Regions from separate parts of the Micromonospora maris AB-18-032 genome, predicted to be linked through region 2. Evidence: riboswitches for the same ligand, from Rfam matches in the RefSeq annotation. Region 2 holds a riboswitch; the other holds the start of a gene.
What was found. Region 2 has a riboswitch for thiamine pyrophosphate ahead of VAB18032_RS23265 (ECF transporter S component). Riboswitches for the same ligand answer to the same signal wherever they lie in the genome.

Region 1 (6,138 bases), 620 kb from region 2:
GGATCCGATTGATGTCGACAAGCGTCTTGCCGTCCTTGCTGACCTGCATGGTGTACATCCGCGACTGGTTCCACTCGCCGAAGATCGACTTGCCGTCGAAGTACGCCGGCCACTGGCGGCGGGACGAGATGGTCGGGTCGAACCGGTAGACGGGGCCGGCCATGGGCGCTCCGCCGCCGCCGATCTCCGGGAAGCGGCTGTTGCCGCCGTAGCCGTAGTCGACAGTGGCCGGGATGGCCGCCGGCAGGTTGGTCAGGCCGGTGTTGTTGGGGGAGTTGTTCACCGGCGCGGAGCAGTTGAACTTCGCCCCGCTCGGGCCGGACGGGAACTGGTAGTCGTTGTACGCCTGGTTGTTGCCGTGGCAGTACGGCCAGCCGAAGTTGCCGGGCCGATCGACGATGTTCCACTCGACCAGGCCCTCCGGGCCCCGGTTCGCGTTGGTGGTGGTGGCGTCCGGGCCGTAGTCGGCGACGTAGAGCACGTTGGTGACCGGGTCGACGCCGATCCGGAACGGGTTGCGCAGGCCCATCGCGTAGATCTCCGGACGGGTCCGGGCGGTGCCCGGGGCGAACAGGTTCCCGCTCGGGATGGTGTACGTCCCGTCGGCCTGCGGCCGGATCCGGAGCACCTTGCCACGCAGGTCGTTGGTGTTGCCGGCGGTGCGCTGCGCGTCGTAGTCCGCCCGCCCGGAACGCTCGTCCAACGGGCTGTAGCCACTGGACTCGAAGGGGTTGGTGTTGTCCCCGGTGGCCAGGTAGAGGTTGCCGGCCGAGTCGAAGGTCATCGTCCCGCCCATGTGGCAGCAGGTGTTGCGCTGCGTGGGCACCTCCAGCACGACCCGTTCGCTCGACGCGCTGATCGTGTCACCGGTGACGGTGAACCGGGACAGGTAGTTGCGGGAGCCGCCCGCGCTCGGGGCGTAGTAGAGCCAGACCCATCCGTTGCTGGCGAAGTTGGGGTCGAGTCGGATGCCGAGCAGGCCGTCCTCGTTGCCGGCGAAGACGCTCAACCGCAGTGCGGTGACGGTCTGGCCGGTGTCCGGCTTGATGATCTGCACGCGGCCGTCGCGCTCGATGTAGAAGACTCGCCCGTCGGGCGCGATGTCCAGCTCCATCGGGTTGCTGGTGTTGCTGTCCAGCGTCACCTTCTCGAAGCTGGCGGCCCGGCCCGCACCGCAGTCGGAGTGCACCACCCCGGCCGCGGTCTGAATGCCGCCGAGCAGGTGCTGAAGGAACGCCGCGTCGGAGAAGGACTCCTGGGTGTGCCCACCGCCGGTGTACCAGGACCGGCCGCCGTCGTAGCCCTGGCACCAGGCGATCGGGTGGTCGTGCCCCATCGCCCCGCTACCGGGGCTGTAGCTGCGCTCGTCGAGCGAGGCCAGCACCTGCACCTGACGGGCGCGGGGGTTGGTGCGGAAGTTGTACCACTCGTCGTACCGGGACCACCGCTCCGGCAGGTGCCGGGTCGACTCGTGCGCGTAGTCCTCGACCTTCACGGTCGCGGTCTGGTTCGCCGGGTGGCTGTTGAAGTACGCGCCGACCAGCTGGCCGTACCAGGCCCAGTCGTACTCGGTGTCGGAGGCGGCGTGCACGCCGACGTATCCACCACCGGCGCGGATGTAGCGCTCGAAGGCCGACTGCTGGCTGGCGTTGAGCACGTCGCCGGTGGTCGACAACCAGATGACCGCCTTGAACCGGGCCAGGTTGGTGTCGGTGAAGGCACCGCCGTCCTCTGTGGTGACGACTGTGAAATTGTTCGCGGTACCGAGTTGTTGGATCGCCCGGATGCCCGCCGGGATCGAGTCGTGGCGGAACCCGGCGGTCTTGGAGAACACCAGGACGGAGTACGGGTCAGCGGCGGCAGCGGCAGCGGTACGGCCCGCGGCCTGGGCGGCTGCGGGGCCGGTGACCGGAGCCGGCGCACCGGCCAGCACGAGTACGAGGGCGAGTAGCGCGACGGTAAACAGGCCGGGCGTTGCTCGTCGACGGCGGGTTCGGGGCACGAAAGTCTCCTCTTTCCGTGTGGGACGGGTCGGAGCGGGCGGCGGTGACTACTCCGGTTCGGTCCGAGCGCTCGTACCTGACGGTGAGGGTCTGGCTGCCGAGGAACTGAGCCGATCATTCAATTTGTGTTCGTCGATCGGTTTCGGGCAAGACTCATTGATGTAACAGATTGGTAACGAGGGCCTGGGGAATTGGCATGAGTCGCTGCATATCGGGGTCTTTTTCGGTCACCGCGTCCCGGCGAGTCGGATTGACGCGGCTGCCCACGGCCCGGCTCGTGTGGCAGCACGGGGGTTGGCGGCACAGCCGAAACAACGTACGGTGACACCCAACGAACCCACGGGAGCCCGGTGTACCGGGCTGAGAGGGGGGCTGCCAGCCCCCGACCGTCGAACCTGATCCGGGTAATGCCGGCGCAGGGAGGAGAGTTGCCGTGCCGTCCCTCGGACGACTGCATCTGATCACCGATACCCGCCCCGGGCGGGATGCGCTCGCCGTGCTCGCCGCCGCCCTGCCGGTGGCCCACACCGAACTGGTCGTCCAGGTCCGGGTCGAGGACACCACCACCGACCGCGAGGCGTACGAGCTGACCCGCCAGGTGCTGGTGCTCTGCCGCCCGTACGGGGTCACCTGCCTGGTCAACGACCGGTTGCATGTGGCGTTGGCGGCGGGCGCGTCCGGCGGCCACGTCGGTGCCGACGACCTGCCGGTGGCGACGGCCCGACGGGTGCTCGGCCCGGATGCGGTGCTGGGCGCCACCGCGCGCGAGCCGGTGTCGGCGGCCGAGGCGGTCGCCGCCGGAGCAAGCTATCTGGGCGTGGGCCCCTGCCACGCCACCACCACCAAGGACGGCCTGCCGCCGGCGATCGGCGTGGCGGGCGTCCGGGCGGTGGTCGAGGCGGTCACCGTGCCGGTGATCGCCATCGGGGGAGTGACGGCGGAGGACGTGCCTGTGTTGCGGTCCGCCGGCGTGTACGGGGTGGCGGTGGTCGGCGCGCTCTCCGGAGCCGCCGACCCCGCCCACGCCGCAGCCGAGTTCGTGGACGCGCTGGCGTGTTAACAAGGGGCCCTTCCTCTACCGGAGGCGTTAACAAGGGGCCCTTCCTTGCACCGCAGGTGACGGTGGTGGGGGCGGGGCCGATCGGGTTGGCGATCGCGTGGCGGTGCGCGGCACGCGGGCTGCGCGTCGTGGTGCACGATCCGGCGCCGGGCTCGGGTGCCTCGCACGTTGCTGCGGGCATGCTGGCGCCGGTGGCCGAGGCGTACTTCGGCGAACACGAGCTGACCGGGCTGCTCACCGAATCCGCCCGACGCTGGCCGGGCTTCGCCGCCGAGCTGACCGAGGCGACCGGGGTCGACATCGGGTACCGGACCGAGGGCACCCTGATGGTCGGGCTCACCGCCGACGACCTGGCCGAGGCGCGTCGACTGTGGTCGTACCAGCAGGGGCTGGGCCTGCCGGTGAGCTTGCTGCGCCCCTCCCAGCTGCGGGCGCGCGAACCGGCGCTGGCGCCGCGGGTCCGCGGCGGCGCGCTCGCCGCCACCGACCACCAGGTCGATCCGCGGCGCCTGGTGCCGGCGCTGCGCCTCGCCGCCGCGCGGGCCGGCGCGGTGCTGGTCACCGAACCGGTCAGGCAGCTGTCCGAGCCGTCGGGCGGGGTGACCGTGGTCGCCGCCGGCTGCGGCGCCGCCGCCCTCACCGGGCTGCCGGTCCGCCCGGTGAAGGGCCAGGTGCTGCGGCTACGCACCCCCGACGGCGGTCCGCCGGGCTTCCGGCACGTCATCCGGGGGTACGCCGACGGCGAGCACGTCTACCTGGTGCCACGCGAGTGCGGCGAGGTGGTGGTCGGTGCCACCGTCGAGGAACGCACCGACGTGGCGGTCTCCGCCGGTGCGGTGCTGCGGCTGCTGCGGGCCGCCGTCGATCTGATGCCCGAGCTGGCCGAGTACGACCTGGTGGAAACGATCGCCGGGCTGCGTCCGGGCACCCCGGACAACGCGCCGATCCTCGGGCCGCTCCCGGGCCGACCGGACGTGCTGGCGGCCACCGGCCACCACCGGCACGGGATCGTGCTCACCCCGGTCACCGCGGATCTGATCACCGGCCTGATCACCGGAGAGGGGACGGACGACCCGCTGCTCACTCCGTTTCGGGCCGACCGGTTCCACCCGGACAGCAAGGAGGAGGACCTGTGGAGTTGACGGTGAACGGTGTCGAGCGGGACGTGCCCGACGGTGCCACGGTCGCCGACCTGGTTCGGCAGGTCACCCCGCAGCAGCGCGGGGTGGCGGTGGCGGTGAACGGTGAGGTGGTGCCGCGTACCGGCTGGCCGGCGACGGCGCTGCGCGGTGGCGACCGGGTCGAGGTGCTCAGCGCCGCGCAGGGCGGATGACCATGGACTCCGACGGCTTCGAGATCGGCGGCACCCGGTTCGGGTCGCGGCTGATCCTCGGTACCGGTGGGGCGGCGAACCTGCACGTGCTGGAGCAGGCGATCCGGGCCTCCGGCACCGAGCTGGTCACCCTCGCCCTGCGCCGGGTGGACACCGTCCCCGGCGGCTCGGGCGGTCTGCTGGATCTGCTGGACCGGTGCGGGGTACGGCTGCTGCCGAACACGGCCGGCTGCTACACCGCCGGGGAAGCGGTGAAGGTGGCGCACCTGGCGAGGGACGCGTTCGACACCGACTGGGTCAAGCTGGAGGTGATCGGCGACGAGCGTACGCTGCTGCCCGACGGGGTGGAACTGCTGCGCGCCGCCGAGGAACTCGTCGCCGACGGGTTCACCGTGCTGCCGTACACCTCGGATGATCCGATCCTGGCCCGCCGGCTCGCCGACGTCGGCTGCGCGGCGGTGATGCCGGCCGGCTCGCCGATCGGGTCGGGGCTGGGGGTGTCCAACCCGCACCACATCCGGCTGATCCGGCAGAGCGTCGACGTGCCGGTGATCCTGGACGCCGGGATCGGTACCGCCTCCGACGCGGCGCTGGCCATGGAGTTGGGCTGCGACGCGGTGCTGCTGGCCAGCGCGGTGACCCGGGCCGCCGATCCGGTGGCGATGGCCACCGCGATGCGCCACGCGATCACCGCCGGTCGTCTCGCCGCCGGTGCCGGCCGCATCCCCCGCCGTTTCCACGCCCTCGCCTCCACCCCCGACGAAGGCCGCCCGGATCTATGACCCCCCAACCAGTCGATCTTGGGACGGAAGTGCCCCTCCAGGGGCCGTTGCGCACCAGGATTCCCGGCGGGGTCGTGCTGTTGACCGATCGGCGGGCGGCGCGGGGCGATCTGGTCGGCGTGGTGGCGGGGGCGGTGGCCGGGGGAGTGCGGTGGGTGGTGCTGCGCGAGAAGGACCTGCTGCGCGAGGAACGTCGGGCGCTCGCCGACGAGTTGCAGCCGATCCTGGCCGAAGCCGGCGGCAACCTGATCGTCGCTGGTCCCGACCCGCTGCTCGCCATCCCCGTACCGGCTGCGGGCCGGCCGCTGGTGGCCCTCCACCTGTCGGCCGCCGACCCGTACCCGCCGCCGGAGGCCGACCTGGTCGGCCGATCGTGCCACGACGAGGGGGAACTGAGCCGACTGACCACGGAGGACTACGTCACGCTCTCCCCGGTCTTCCCCACCAGATCCAAGCCCGGCTACGGCCCACCCCTGCGACCCGTGGGACTGGCCAGGCTGATCCGGCTGAGCCCGTTACCGGCACTGGCCCTCGGCGGCATCGAAATCCCGGCCCAGGTCCGCGCCTGCGTGCAGGCGGGCGCTGTCGGTGTCGCCGTTCTCGGCGCGATCATGCGTTCTCCCGATCCACAGCAGACCGCCGCCGAACTGACCAGCGCCTTCGAGGCAGCCCCAACCGCAACCGTTGAGGAAGACAGATGACCCCGACGACCGTGCTCACCGTGGCCGGCTCGGACTCCGGCGGCGGCGCCGGCATCCAGGCCGACCTGAAGGTCTTCGCCGCGCTCGGCGCCTACGGCACCAGCGTGATCACCGCGGTGACCGCGCAGAACACCCGAGGCGTGGACGCCGTCCTGCCGCTGCCCCCGCAGACCGTCACCGACCAGCTCGACAGCGTGCTGTCCGACTTCTCGGTACGGGCGGTCAAGACCGGGATGCTCGGCACGCCGGCGGTGGCGGG
Region 2 (6,138 bases):
TGACGAGTTGACGGCGCCGTTCGAACGGGCGGCAGACGCGGCGCGGTCGCTCGCCGAGGCTGGGCGTGACCAGCAGGAACTTGTCGACCAGTTGGCCCTGGCCCTGTCGGTGGGGATGATGATCGTCCCGCTCGGGCTGGTGCTGTTCGGCTGGCTGCCGTTGCGGGTGCGCTGGATGCGCCGGGCCGGCTCGGCGGCGACGCTGGCCGCCGCACCCGCCGGTCAGGACCTGCTGGCCCTGCGCGCCCTCGCCAACCAACCACTACGCCGACTCACCCGCATCAACCCCGACGTGGCCCAGGCGTGGCGCGACGGCGACGAGCACACCATCACCGCCCTCGCCACCCTCGAACTCCGCCACCTGGGTCTCCGCACCCCCACCCCCACCCCACCGTCCCCAGCCACCCGTCCGCGTTGATCAAGAGGTTTGCGTCATCATCGGCCCGAATTCCGGCGCAAGCTTCTTGATCAACGGGGCGAGGTGGGGACAGACAGGGGGGTGGGTCAGGTGTTGGCCAGGCCGCTGGGGTCTTCGTCGTCGTCGATGTCGTCGTCGCCCCAGTTGCGGCGGGAGAAGGGCAGAATCAGCCAGAAGGTGAGGAACCAGAGTCCGGTGACAGCGCTGAGCAGGAAGGCGATCGGGCGGGCGAGCACGAAGTCGGTGATCAGCAGGACCGAGCTGACCATCGCGATCAGCATCAGGGCGAGGCCACCGGAGGCCATCAGGTGCGCGAACCGTACCAACTCCGGTTTACGTCCCTGACGGAACAGCGCGCGATGGAACGCCACCGGCGAGATGATCATCGCGGTGGCGCCGGCCGCTGCGAGCAACGCGACGATGTAGACGTCCCGTTGGAACGGGCTGGTGCTGCCGAAGCCGTTGCTGAACGGCAGGGTCAGCAGAAAGGCGAAGAGGATCTGCACGCCGGTCTGCGCGACCCGCAACTCCTGCAACAGGTCGGCGAAGTTGCGCTGCCATCGCTGCTTCTCGGTTTCCTTGGACACCGCTGACCTCCGGAGGTACGGCCTGCCGCCGGACCGGTTCGGCGACGGCGGCAACGCTGATTGCCCCACCGCCGTCGATCCGAAACCGGTTCGCAGGAGCACCGCCACTGCGCCCCGGCCAACCCGCCGCAGTGCTCAGGAGCCACGGCGTTCAGGAAGCCCGGCGTTCAGGAAGCCCGGCGCTCAGGAGCCGCGGCGGATCCGTCCCGCATACCGGGCCTCCAGGGTGTCGTTGTGCGCGTCGCCGCCGGCGATGTTGGCGGACAGGTAGACCGGCGGACGTTCACCTGCCGCGAGCAGCCGGGCCACCACCTCCACCACGATCTGCTGGGCCAGCAACGCGGCGGTGATCGAGGAGACCGCACCGACCGCGCCACCGTCGGGCAGCGGCAGGGTCGCGTCGCCGTACGGGGCGCCGTTGTCCAGCACCACGTCGGCGAAGTCGGCGAGCTTGCGACCCGACGGATGGCGGGACTCCATCCGGGCCGAGTGTTCCGCCGAGGTGATCGCCACCAGCCGGTGGCCGCGCTCGCGTACCAGCGAGGCGAACTCCACCATCGCCCCGTTCACCCCCGAGTTCGAGGCGAGTACGAAGATGTCGGCCGGGTCGACCGGGGCGAGTTCGTAGAGGCGGTGGGCCACCGACGGGTCCCGTTCCAGCTTCGGTCCCAGCACATCGGCGGACGCTCCGCCGTGCAGCACCAGGTCACGCAGGGCGATCCGGTTGGTCGGCACCAGCCCGCCGGCCCGGCCGGCGATCTCCATCGCCAGCGCCTCGGAGTGGCCGGTGCCGAAGGCGTGCACCACCCCGTCGGCCCGGATCGCCTCGGCGATCAGGTCCGCAGCACGGGCCACCTGGTCCCGCTGACCCTGTGCCACCCGGTTCATCGTCGCGGTCACCACGGCCAGGTAACCGTCGGCACTCAACGTCATCGTCACTCCGCTTTCTCGCCGAACCAGCAACTCCGCCAGCCGCCAGCAACTCCGCCAGCCCTTCCCAGCCCTTCCGCCAGCCCTCCGCAGGCATCAAGGCACGACGGCACCATCGACGCCGGGCTCAGGCCGCGGAGCGCACCCGGGCCACGATCGCCTCGGCCAGCCGCGTCGGCACCTCGTCCGGAATCCAGTGGCTGACCCCGGCGATCTCGACGAACCGGTAGTCCCCCTGCACATGTTTGACGCAGGCTTCGGCAGCCGTACGCCCGATCGCCACGTCCCGGTCACTCCACACGAAGGTGGTCGGCACCCGCGACGGGCCGGTGGCCGCCAGGTCCGTCCAGGACATCGCCCGGTACCAGTTCAGCGCCGCGGTCAACGCGCCGGGCTCGCGCATCGGTTCGGCGTACGCCGACACCCGCGCCGCGTCGCCGACGCCGCGCAACATCCGGCGCAACCCGCGGGCCCCCAGGGCCAGCAGCGTCTTCTCGGCCACCCCGGGCCGACGGAACAGCAGCATGTACGCCGAGCGCGCCTTCTGCTGCGAATCCTCGCTGAGCGCGTACGCCATGGCGGCCGGATGCGGCACGGAGACGGCGGTCAGCGTGCGGACCCGCTCCGGATGCTCGGCGGCCAGCGCCCAGGCCACCACGGCACCCCAGTCGTGCCCCACCACGTGGGCGGAGTCGACGCCGAGGGCGTCCAGCACGGCGGCCGCGTCGGCGACCAGCTCCGTCAACCGGTACGCCTCGACTTCGGTCGGTCGGGCGCCCGGCGAGTAGCCACGCTGGTTGACCGCGTAGGTGCGCAGACCGGCCACGTGCAGGGTCGGCGTCACGTCGTTCCACTCGCCCGCGTGCTGCGGGAAGCCGTGCAGCAGCAGCACCGGCTCACCGTGCTCCGGGCCGCCCGCCGTGACGTCGAACCGCATACCTCGGGCGTCGATGTGCATGACCCGCAGCCTACCGAGGTGGACGGTCAGTCGTACTGCTGCTTGGGGGTGGGTATCGGCCGCCAGGACTCGACCTGCAGGTAGGGGATCTCGGCGTCGTTGACCGGGTCACGACCGATCCGGTCGCTGTACCGGCCGATCACCTCGACCCAGGTGTCGTCGGGCAGACCGGCCGGCACGTCGCCGGTGAGGCCGAGCTTGACCGGCCGTCCGTCGGCCGCGCAGCAGGACAGCACCATGCGGGCCAGGATGGGTCGGCCGTCCTCGCCGGTGGCGAGGAAACCGGTCAACAGCACCCGCCGGTCGCCGATCGAGGCACCTCGGTCGAACAACGCCCGGGCCGCGTAGTCGAGGACGCTTACCGGCGCGGGGTCGGCGTCGGGCAGCGGCGGGTAGTCCGACTGTCGCGGGGCGTTCAGCGCGGTGCCGGACTGGCTGGCCGCGTACGAGCCGAGGGCCGGCGGGGCGACCAGCAGCAGGCCGAGCACGGGCAGGATGAGCAGCCAGCCGACGCGCGGTTCGTGGTGGGTGTGGTCGTCGTGGTCGTCGGCAGGTTCGTCGGAGCGGGTGCGGACCGGACGTAGCTCGTACCAGAGGGTCATGATCGCCGCGACCACCAGCAACAGACCGGCGGCGATCAGGAACGGTCGTAGCCCTTCCTTGACGTAGCGCAGGTAGAGGTCGGAGAGGCTGGCCCGCAGCACCGCGCCGCCGAGCAGCAGCAGGACCACCGCCTGGGCCTGCCGGTTCACAGCAGCACCGCCCCGACACCGACGGCGATCAGCAGGGCCACCGCGAACGTGGTCGGCGCGAACCGGAACGCGAACCGGCGGCCGAAGACACCGGCCTGCATCGAGATCAGCTTGAGATCGACCATCGGCCCCACCACCAGGAACACCAGTCGGGACGTGAGGGAGAACTGCGACAGCGAGGCGGCCACGAAGGCGTCCGCCTCGGAGCAGAGCGAGAGCAGCACGGCGAGTGCCGCCAGCGCCAGGATGGACAGCCAGGCGTTGTCGGCGAGGGTCTGCAGCCAGCGTTCCGGCACCAGGACGTTGATGCTGGCGGCGGCCATCGCGCCGAGCACCAGGAAGCCACCGGCGTGGGTGACGTCGTGCCGGACGGCGGCCCAGAACGCCCGCCCGCGCCGGGGGTCGTCCAACTCGGGTCGGCGCGGCATCCTGATCCACTCGGTACGCCCGAGACGCAGCCAGAGCCAACCCATCACCATGGCCACGACGAGGCTGGCGAGGCCCCGGGCGAGGACCATCTCGGGGTTGTCGGGGAAGGCGACCGCGGTGGCGGTCAGCACGATCGGGTTGACCGCCGGTGCGGCGAGCAGGAAGGCCAGGGCGGCGGCCGGGGTGACCCCGCGGCGGATCAGCGAACCGGCGATCGGCACGGAGCCGCACTCGCAGCCGGGCAGCACCACGCCGGCCGCGCTGGCCGCCGGCACCGCCAGGGCCGGGTGCCGGGGCAGCGCCCGGGCCCAGAACGACCGGGGTACGAAGACCGCGATCACGGCCGAGAGCAGCACCCCGAAGACCAGGAACGGCACCGCCTGCACCATGATCGAGACGAACACCGTGGTCCAGGTCTGCAGGCGCGGATCGTCAAGCGCCCCGGCCAGCGGATCCCGAAAGATGATCAGCAGAATCAGCAGCCCGGCCAGCACCTCCACCGAGCCGATCCGGTCACCGAGCCAGCGTCGGGGTGGTGTGGGGCCGTCCGGGTGGGTCGCCGGCGCCTCGGTGGCGACGCCGCCGGGACGGCCCTGCGGTTCGTCGGCCGGTACGGCGTGATCCGTGTCTGTGCTCACCCTGTCGTCTCTTCACCTGGGAGATTCGGCGGGCTGAGATTACCGTCCGGCACCGACAACGTCGATGAATGTCACGGAAACGGGTGGATGTGGCGGGCGGACGTACGGGCGGCTCGGGCCGCACCGGGCGTGACCTGCGTAGATCACATTGCCTGTTGATCTTTAAAGGTGTTAGCGTCGGCGAGACAACTTCACCTCCGACAGGGGAGCGCACAGCGCTGAGAGTGCGGGTTCGCCCGCAGACCCTCCGTACCTGATCTGGGTAATGCCAGCGCAGGGAGTTCGGTCCACCTCCAGCCCGCCACGGCCCGGTGCCGTCGGGCGCGGCGTGCGTCTTACCTGGTTCGAACACTGGACTGGGAGCAATCATGATTCGACCGACCGCCAACCGGTGGCGCACCATCGACATCGTCGTGGCTGCGGTGATCGCCGTCGCCTTCGGTGTGATCTTCTGGGCCTGGGGGCTGCTCTGGCGGGCCGTTGACCCGGCCTTCGCCTTCTTCCCGGCCAGCCAGGCCATCATGTACGGCGTCTGGCTGATCCCCGCGGTGCTCGGCGGCCTGGTGATCCGCAAGCCGGGTGCCGCGCTGTTCTGCGAGGCGGTCGCGGCGACGGTCTCCGCACTGCTGGGCTCGGAGTGGGGCGGCGTCACCATCGTCCAGGGCCTGATCCAGGGCCTCGGCGCGGAACTGGCCTTCGCCGCCTTCCGCTACCGCTCGTTCCGGCTGCCGACCGCACTGCTCGCCGGCGCGATGACCGGCCTCGGTGCCGCCCTGTTCGACTTCTTCGTCTGGAACACCGCGTACGAACTGGTCAGCTACCGGATCCCGTACGCGCTGTTCACCATCCTCAGCGCCGCCGCGATCGCCGGCGTAGGCGCGTACGCCCTCACCAACTCCCTCGCACGCACCGGCGCCCTGTCCCGCTTCCCCTCCGGCCGCACCCAAACCCTCGTCTAACCCCCCGCCCCTGTTGATCAAGAAGATTGCGTCTGTCGACCTGCATTTCTCGGACGCAAACTTCTTGATCAACGCGCGATGGCGGGGTGGTGGGTGACGGTGGGTGAGTGACGGTGGGAGGAGGGGGGTACGGGGTGGGTGGGGTGCGGCTGCGGGGGTTCGGGTGGCGGCATGCGGGGCGGCGGGCGTGGGCCGTGCGCGGGGTGGACCTGTGGGTGCGGCGGGGGGAACGGGTGTTGCTGCTCGGGCCTTCCGGGGCGGGCAAGAGCACGGTGCTGGCCGCTTTGGCGGGACTGTTGCCGGAGGACTCCGGTGAGCAGGAGGGCATCATCGAGATCGACGGTCGCCCGCCGGCCGAGGTCCGCGAACGGGTCGGCATCGTCTTTCAGGATCCGCAGTCCCAGCTGGTCATGGCCCGCAGCGGCGACGACGTGGCGTTCGGGCTGGAGAACCGGGGCGTACCGGCA

Region 1: another riboswitch for thiamine pyrophosphate. It lies ahead of thiE (thiamine phosphate synthase); the one in region 2 lies ahead of VAB18032_RS23265 (ECF transporter S component).

The regions. Positions count from the first base shown of each region.
Region 1 is NC_015434.1:5,893,690-5,899,827, reverse strand. It holds gene VAB18032_RS26035 (ThuA domain-containing protein) at 1-2,002, opposite strand, end outside; TPP riboswitch at 2,333-2,442, shown strand; gene thiE (thiamine phosphate synthase) at 2,437-3,063, shown strand; gene thiO (glycine oxidase ThiO) at 3,057-4,205, shown strand; gene thiS (sulfur carrier protein ThiS) at 4,196-4,396, shown strand; gene VAB18032_RS26015 (thiazole synthase) at 4,399-5,178, shown strand; gene VAB18032_RS26010 (thiamine phosphate synthase) at 5,253-5,879, shown strand; gene thiD (bifunctional hydroxymethylpyrimidine kinase/phosphomethylpyrimidine kinase) at 5,876-6,138, shown strand, end outside.
Region 2 is NC_015434.1:5,277,119-5,283,256, forward strand. It holds gene VAB18032_RS23235 (hypothetical protein) at 1-418, shown strand, start outside; gene VAB18032_RS23240 (DUF6328 family protein) at 505-1,005, opposite strand; gene VAB18032_RS23245 (sugar isomerase domain-containing protein) at 1,189-1,938, opposite strand; gene VAB18032_RS23250 (alpha/beta fold hydrolase) at 2,063-2,893, opposite strand; gene VAB18032_RS23255 (TIGR03943 family putative permease subunit) at 2,920-3,645, opposite strand; gene VAB18032_RS23260 (permease) at 3,642-4,583, opposite strand; TPP riboswitch at 4,905-5,010, shown strand; gene VAB18032_RS23265 (ECF transporter S component) at 5,081-5,671, shown strand; gene VAB18032_RS23270 (ABC transporter ATP-binding protein) at 5,806-6,138, shown strand, end outside.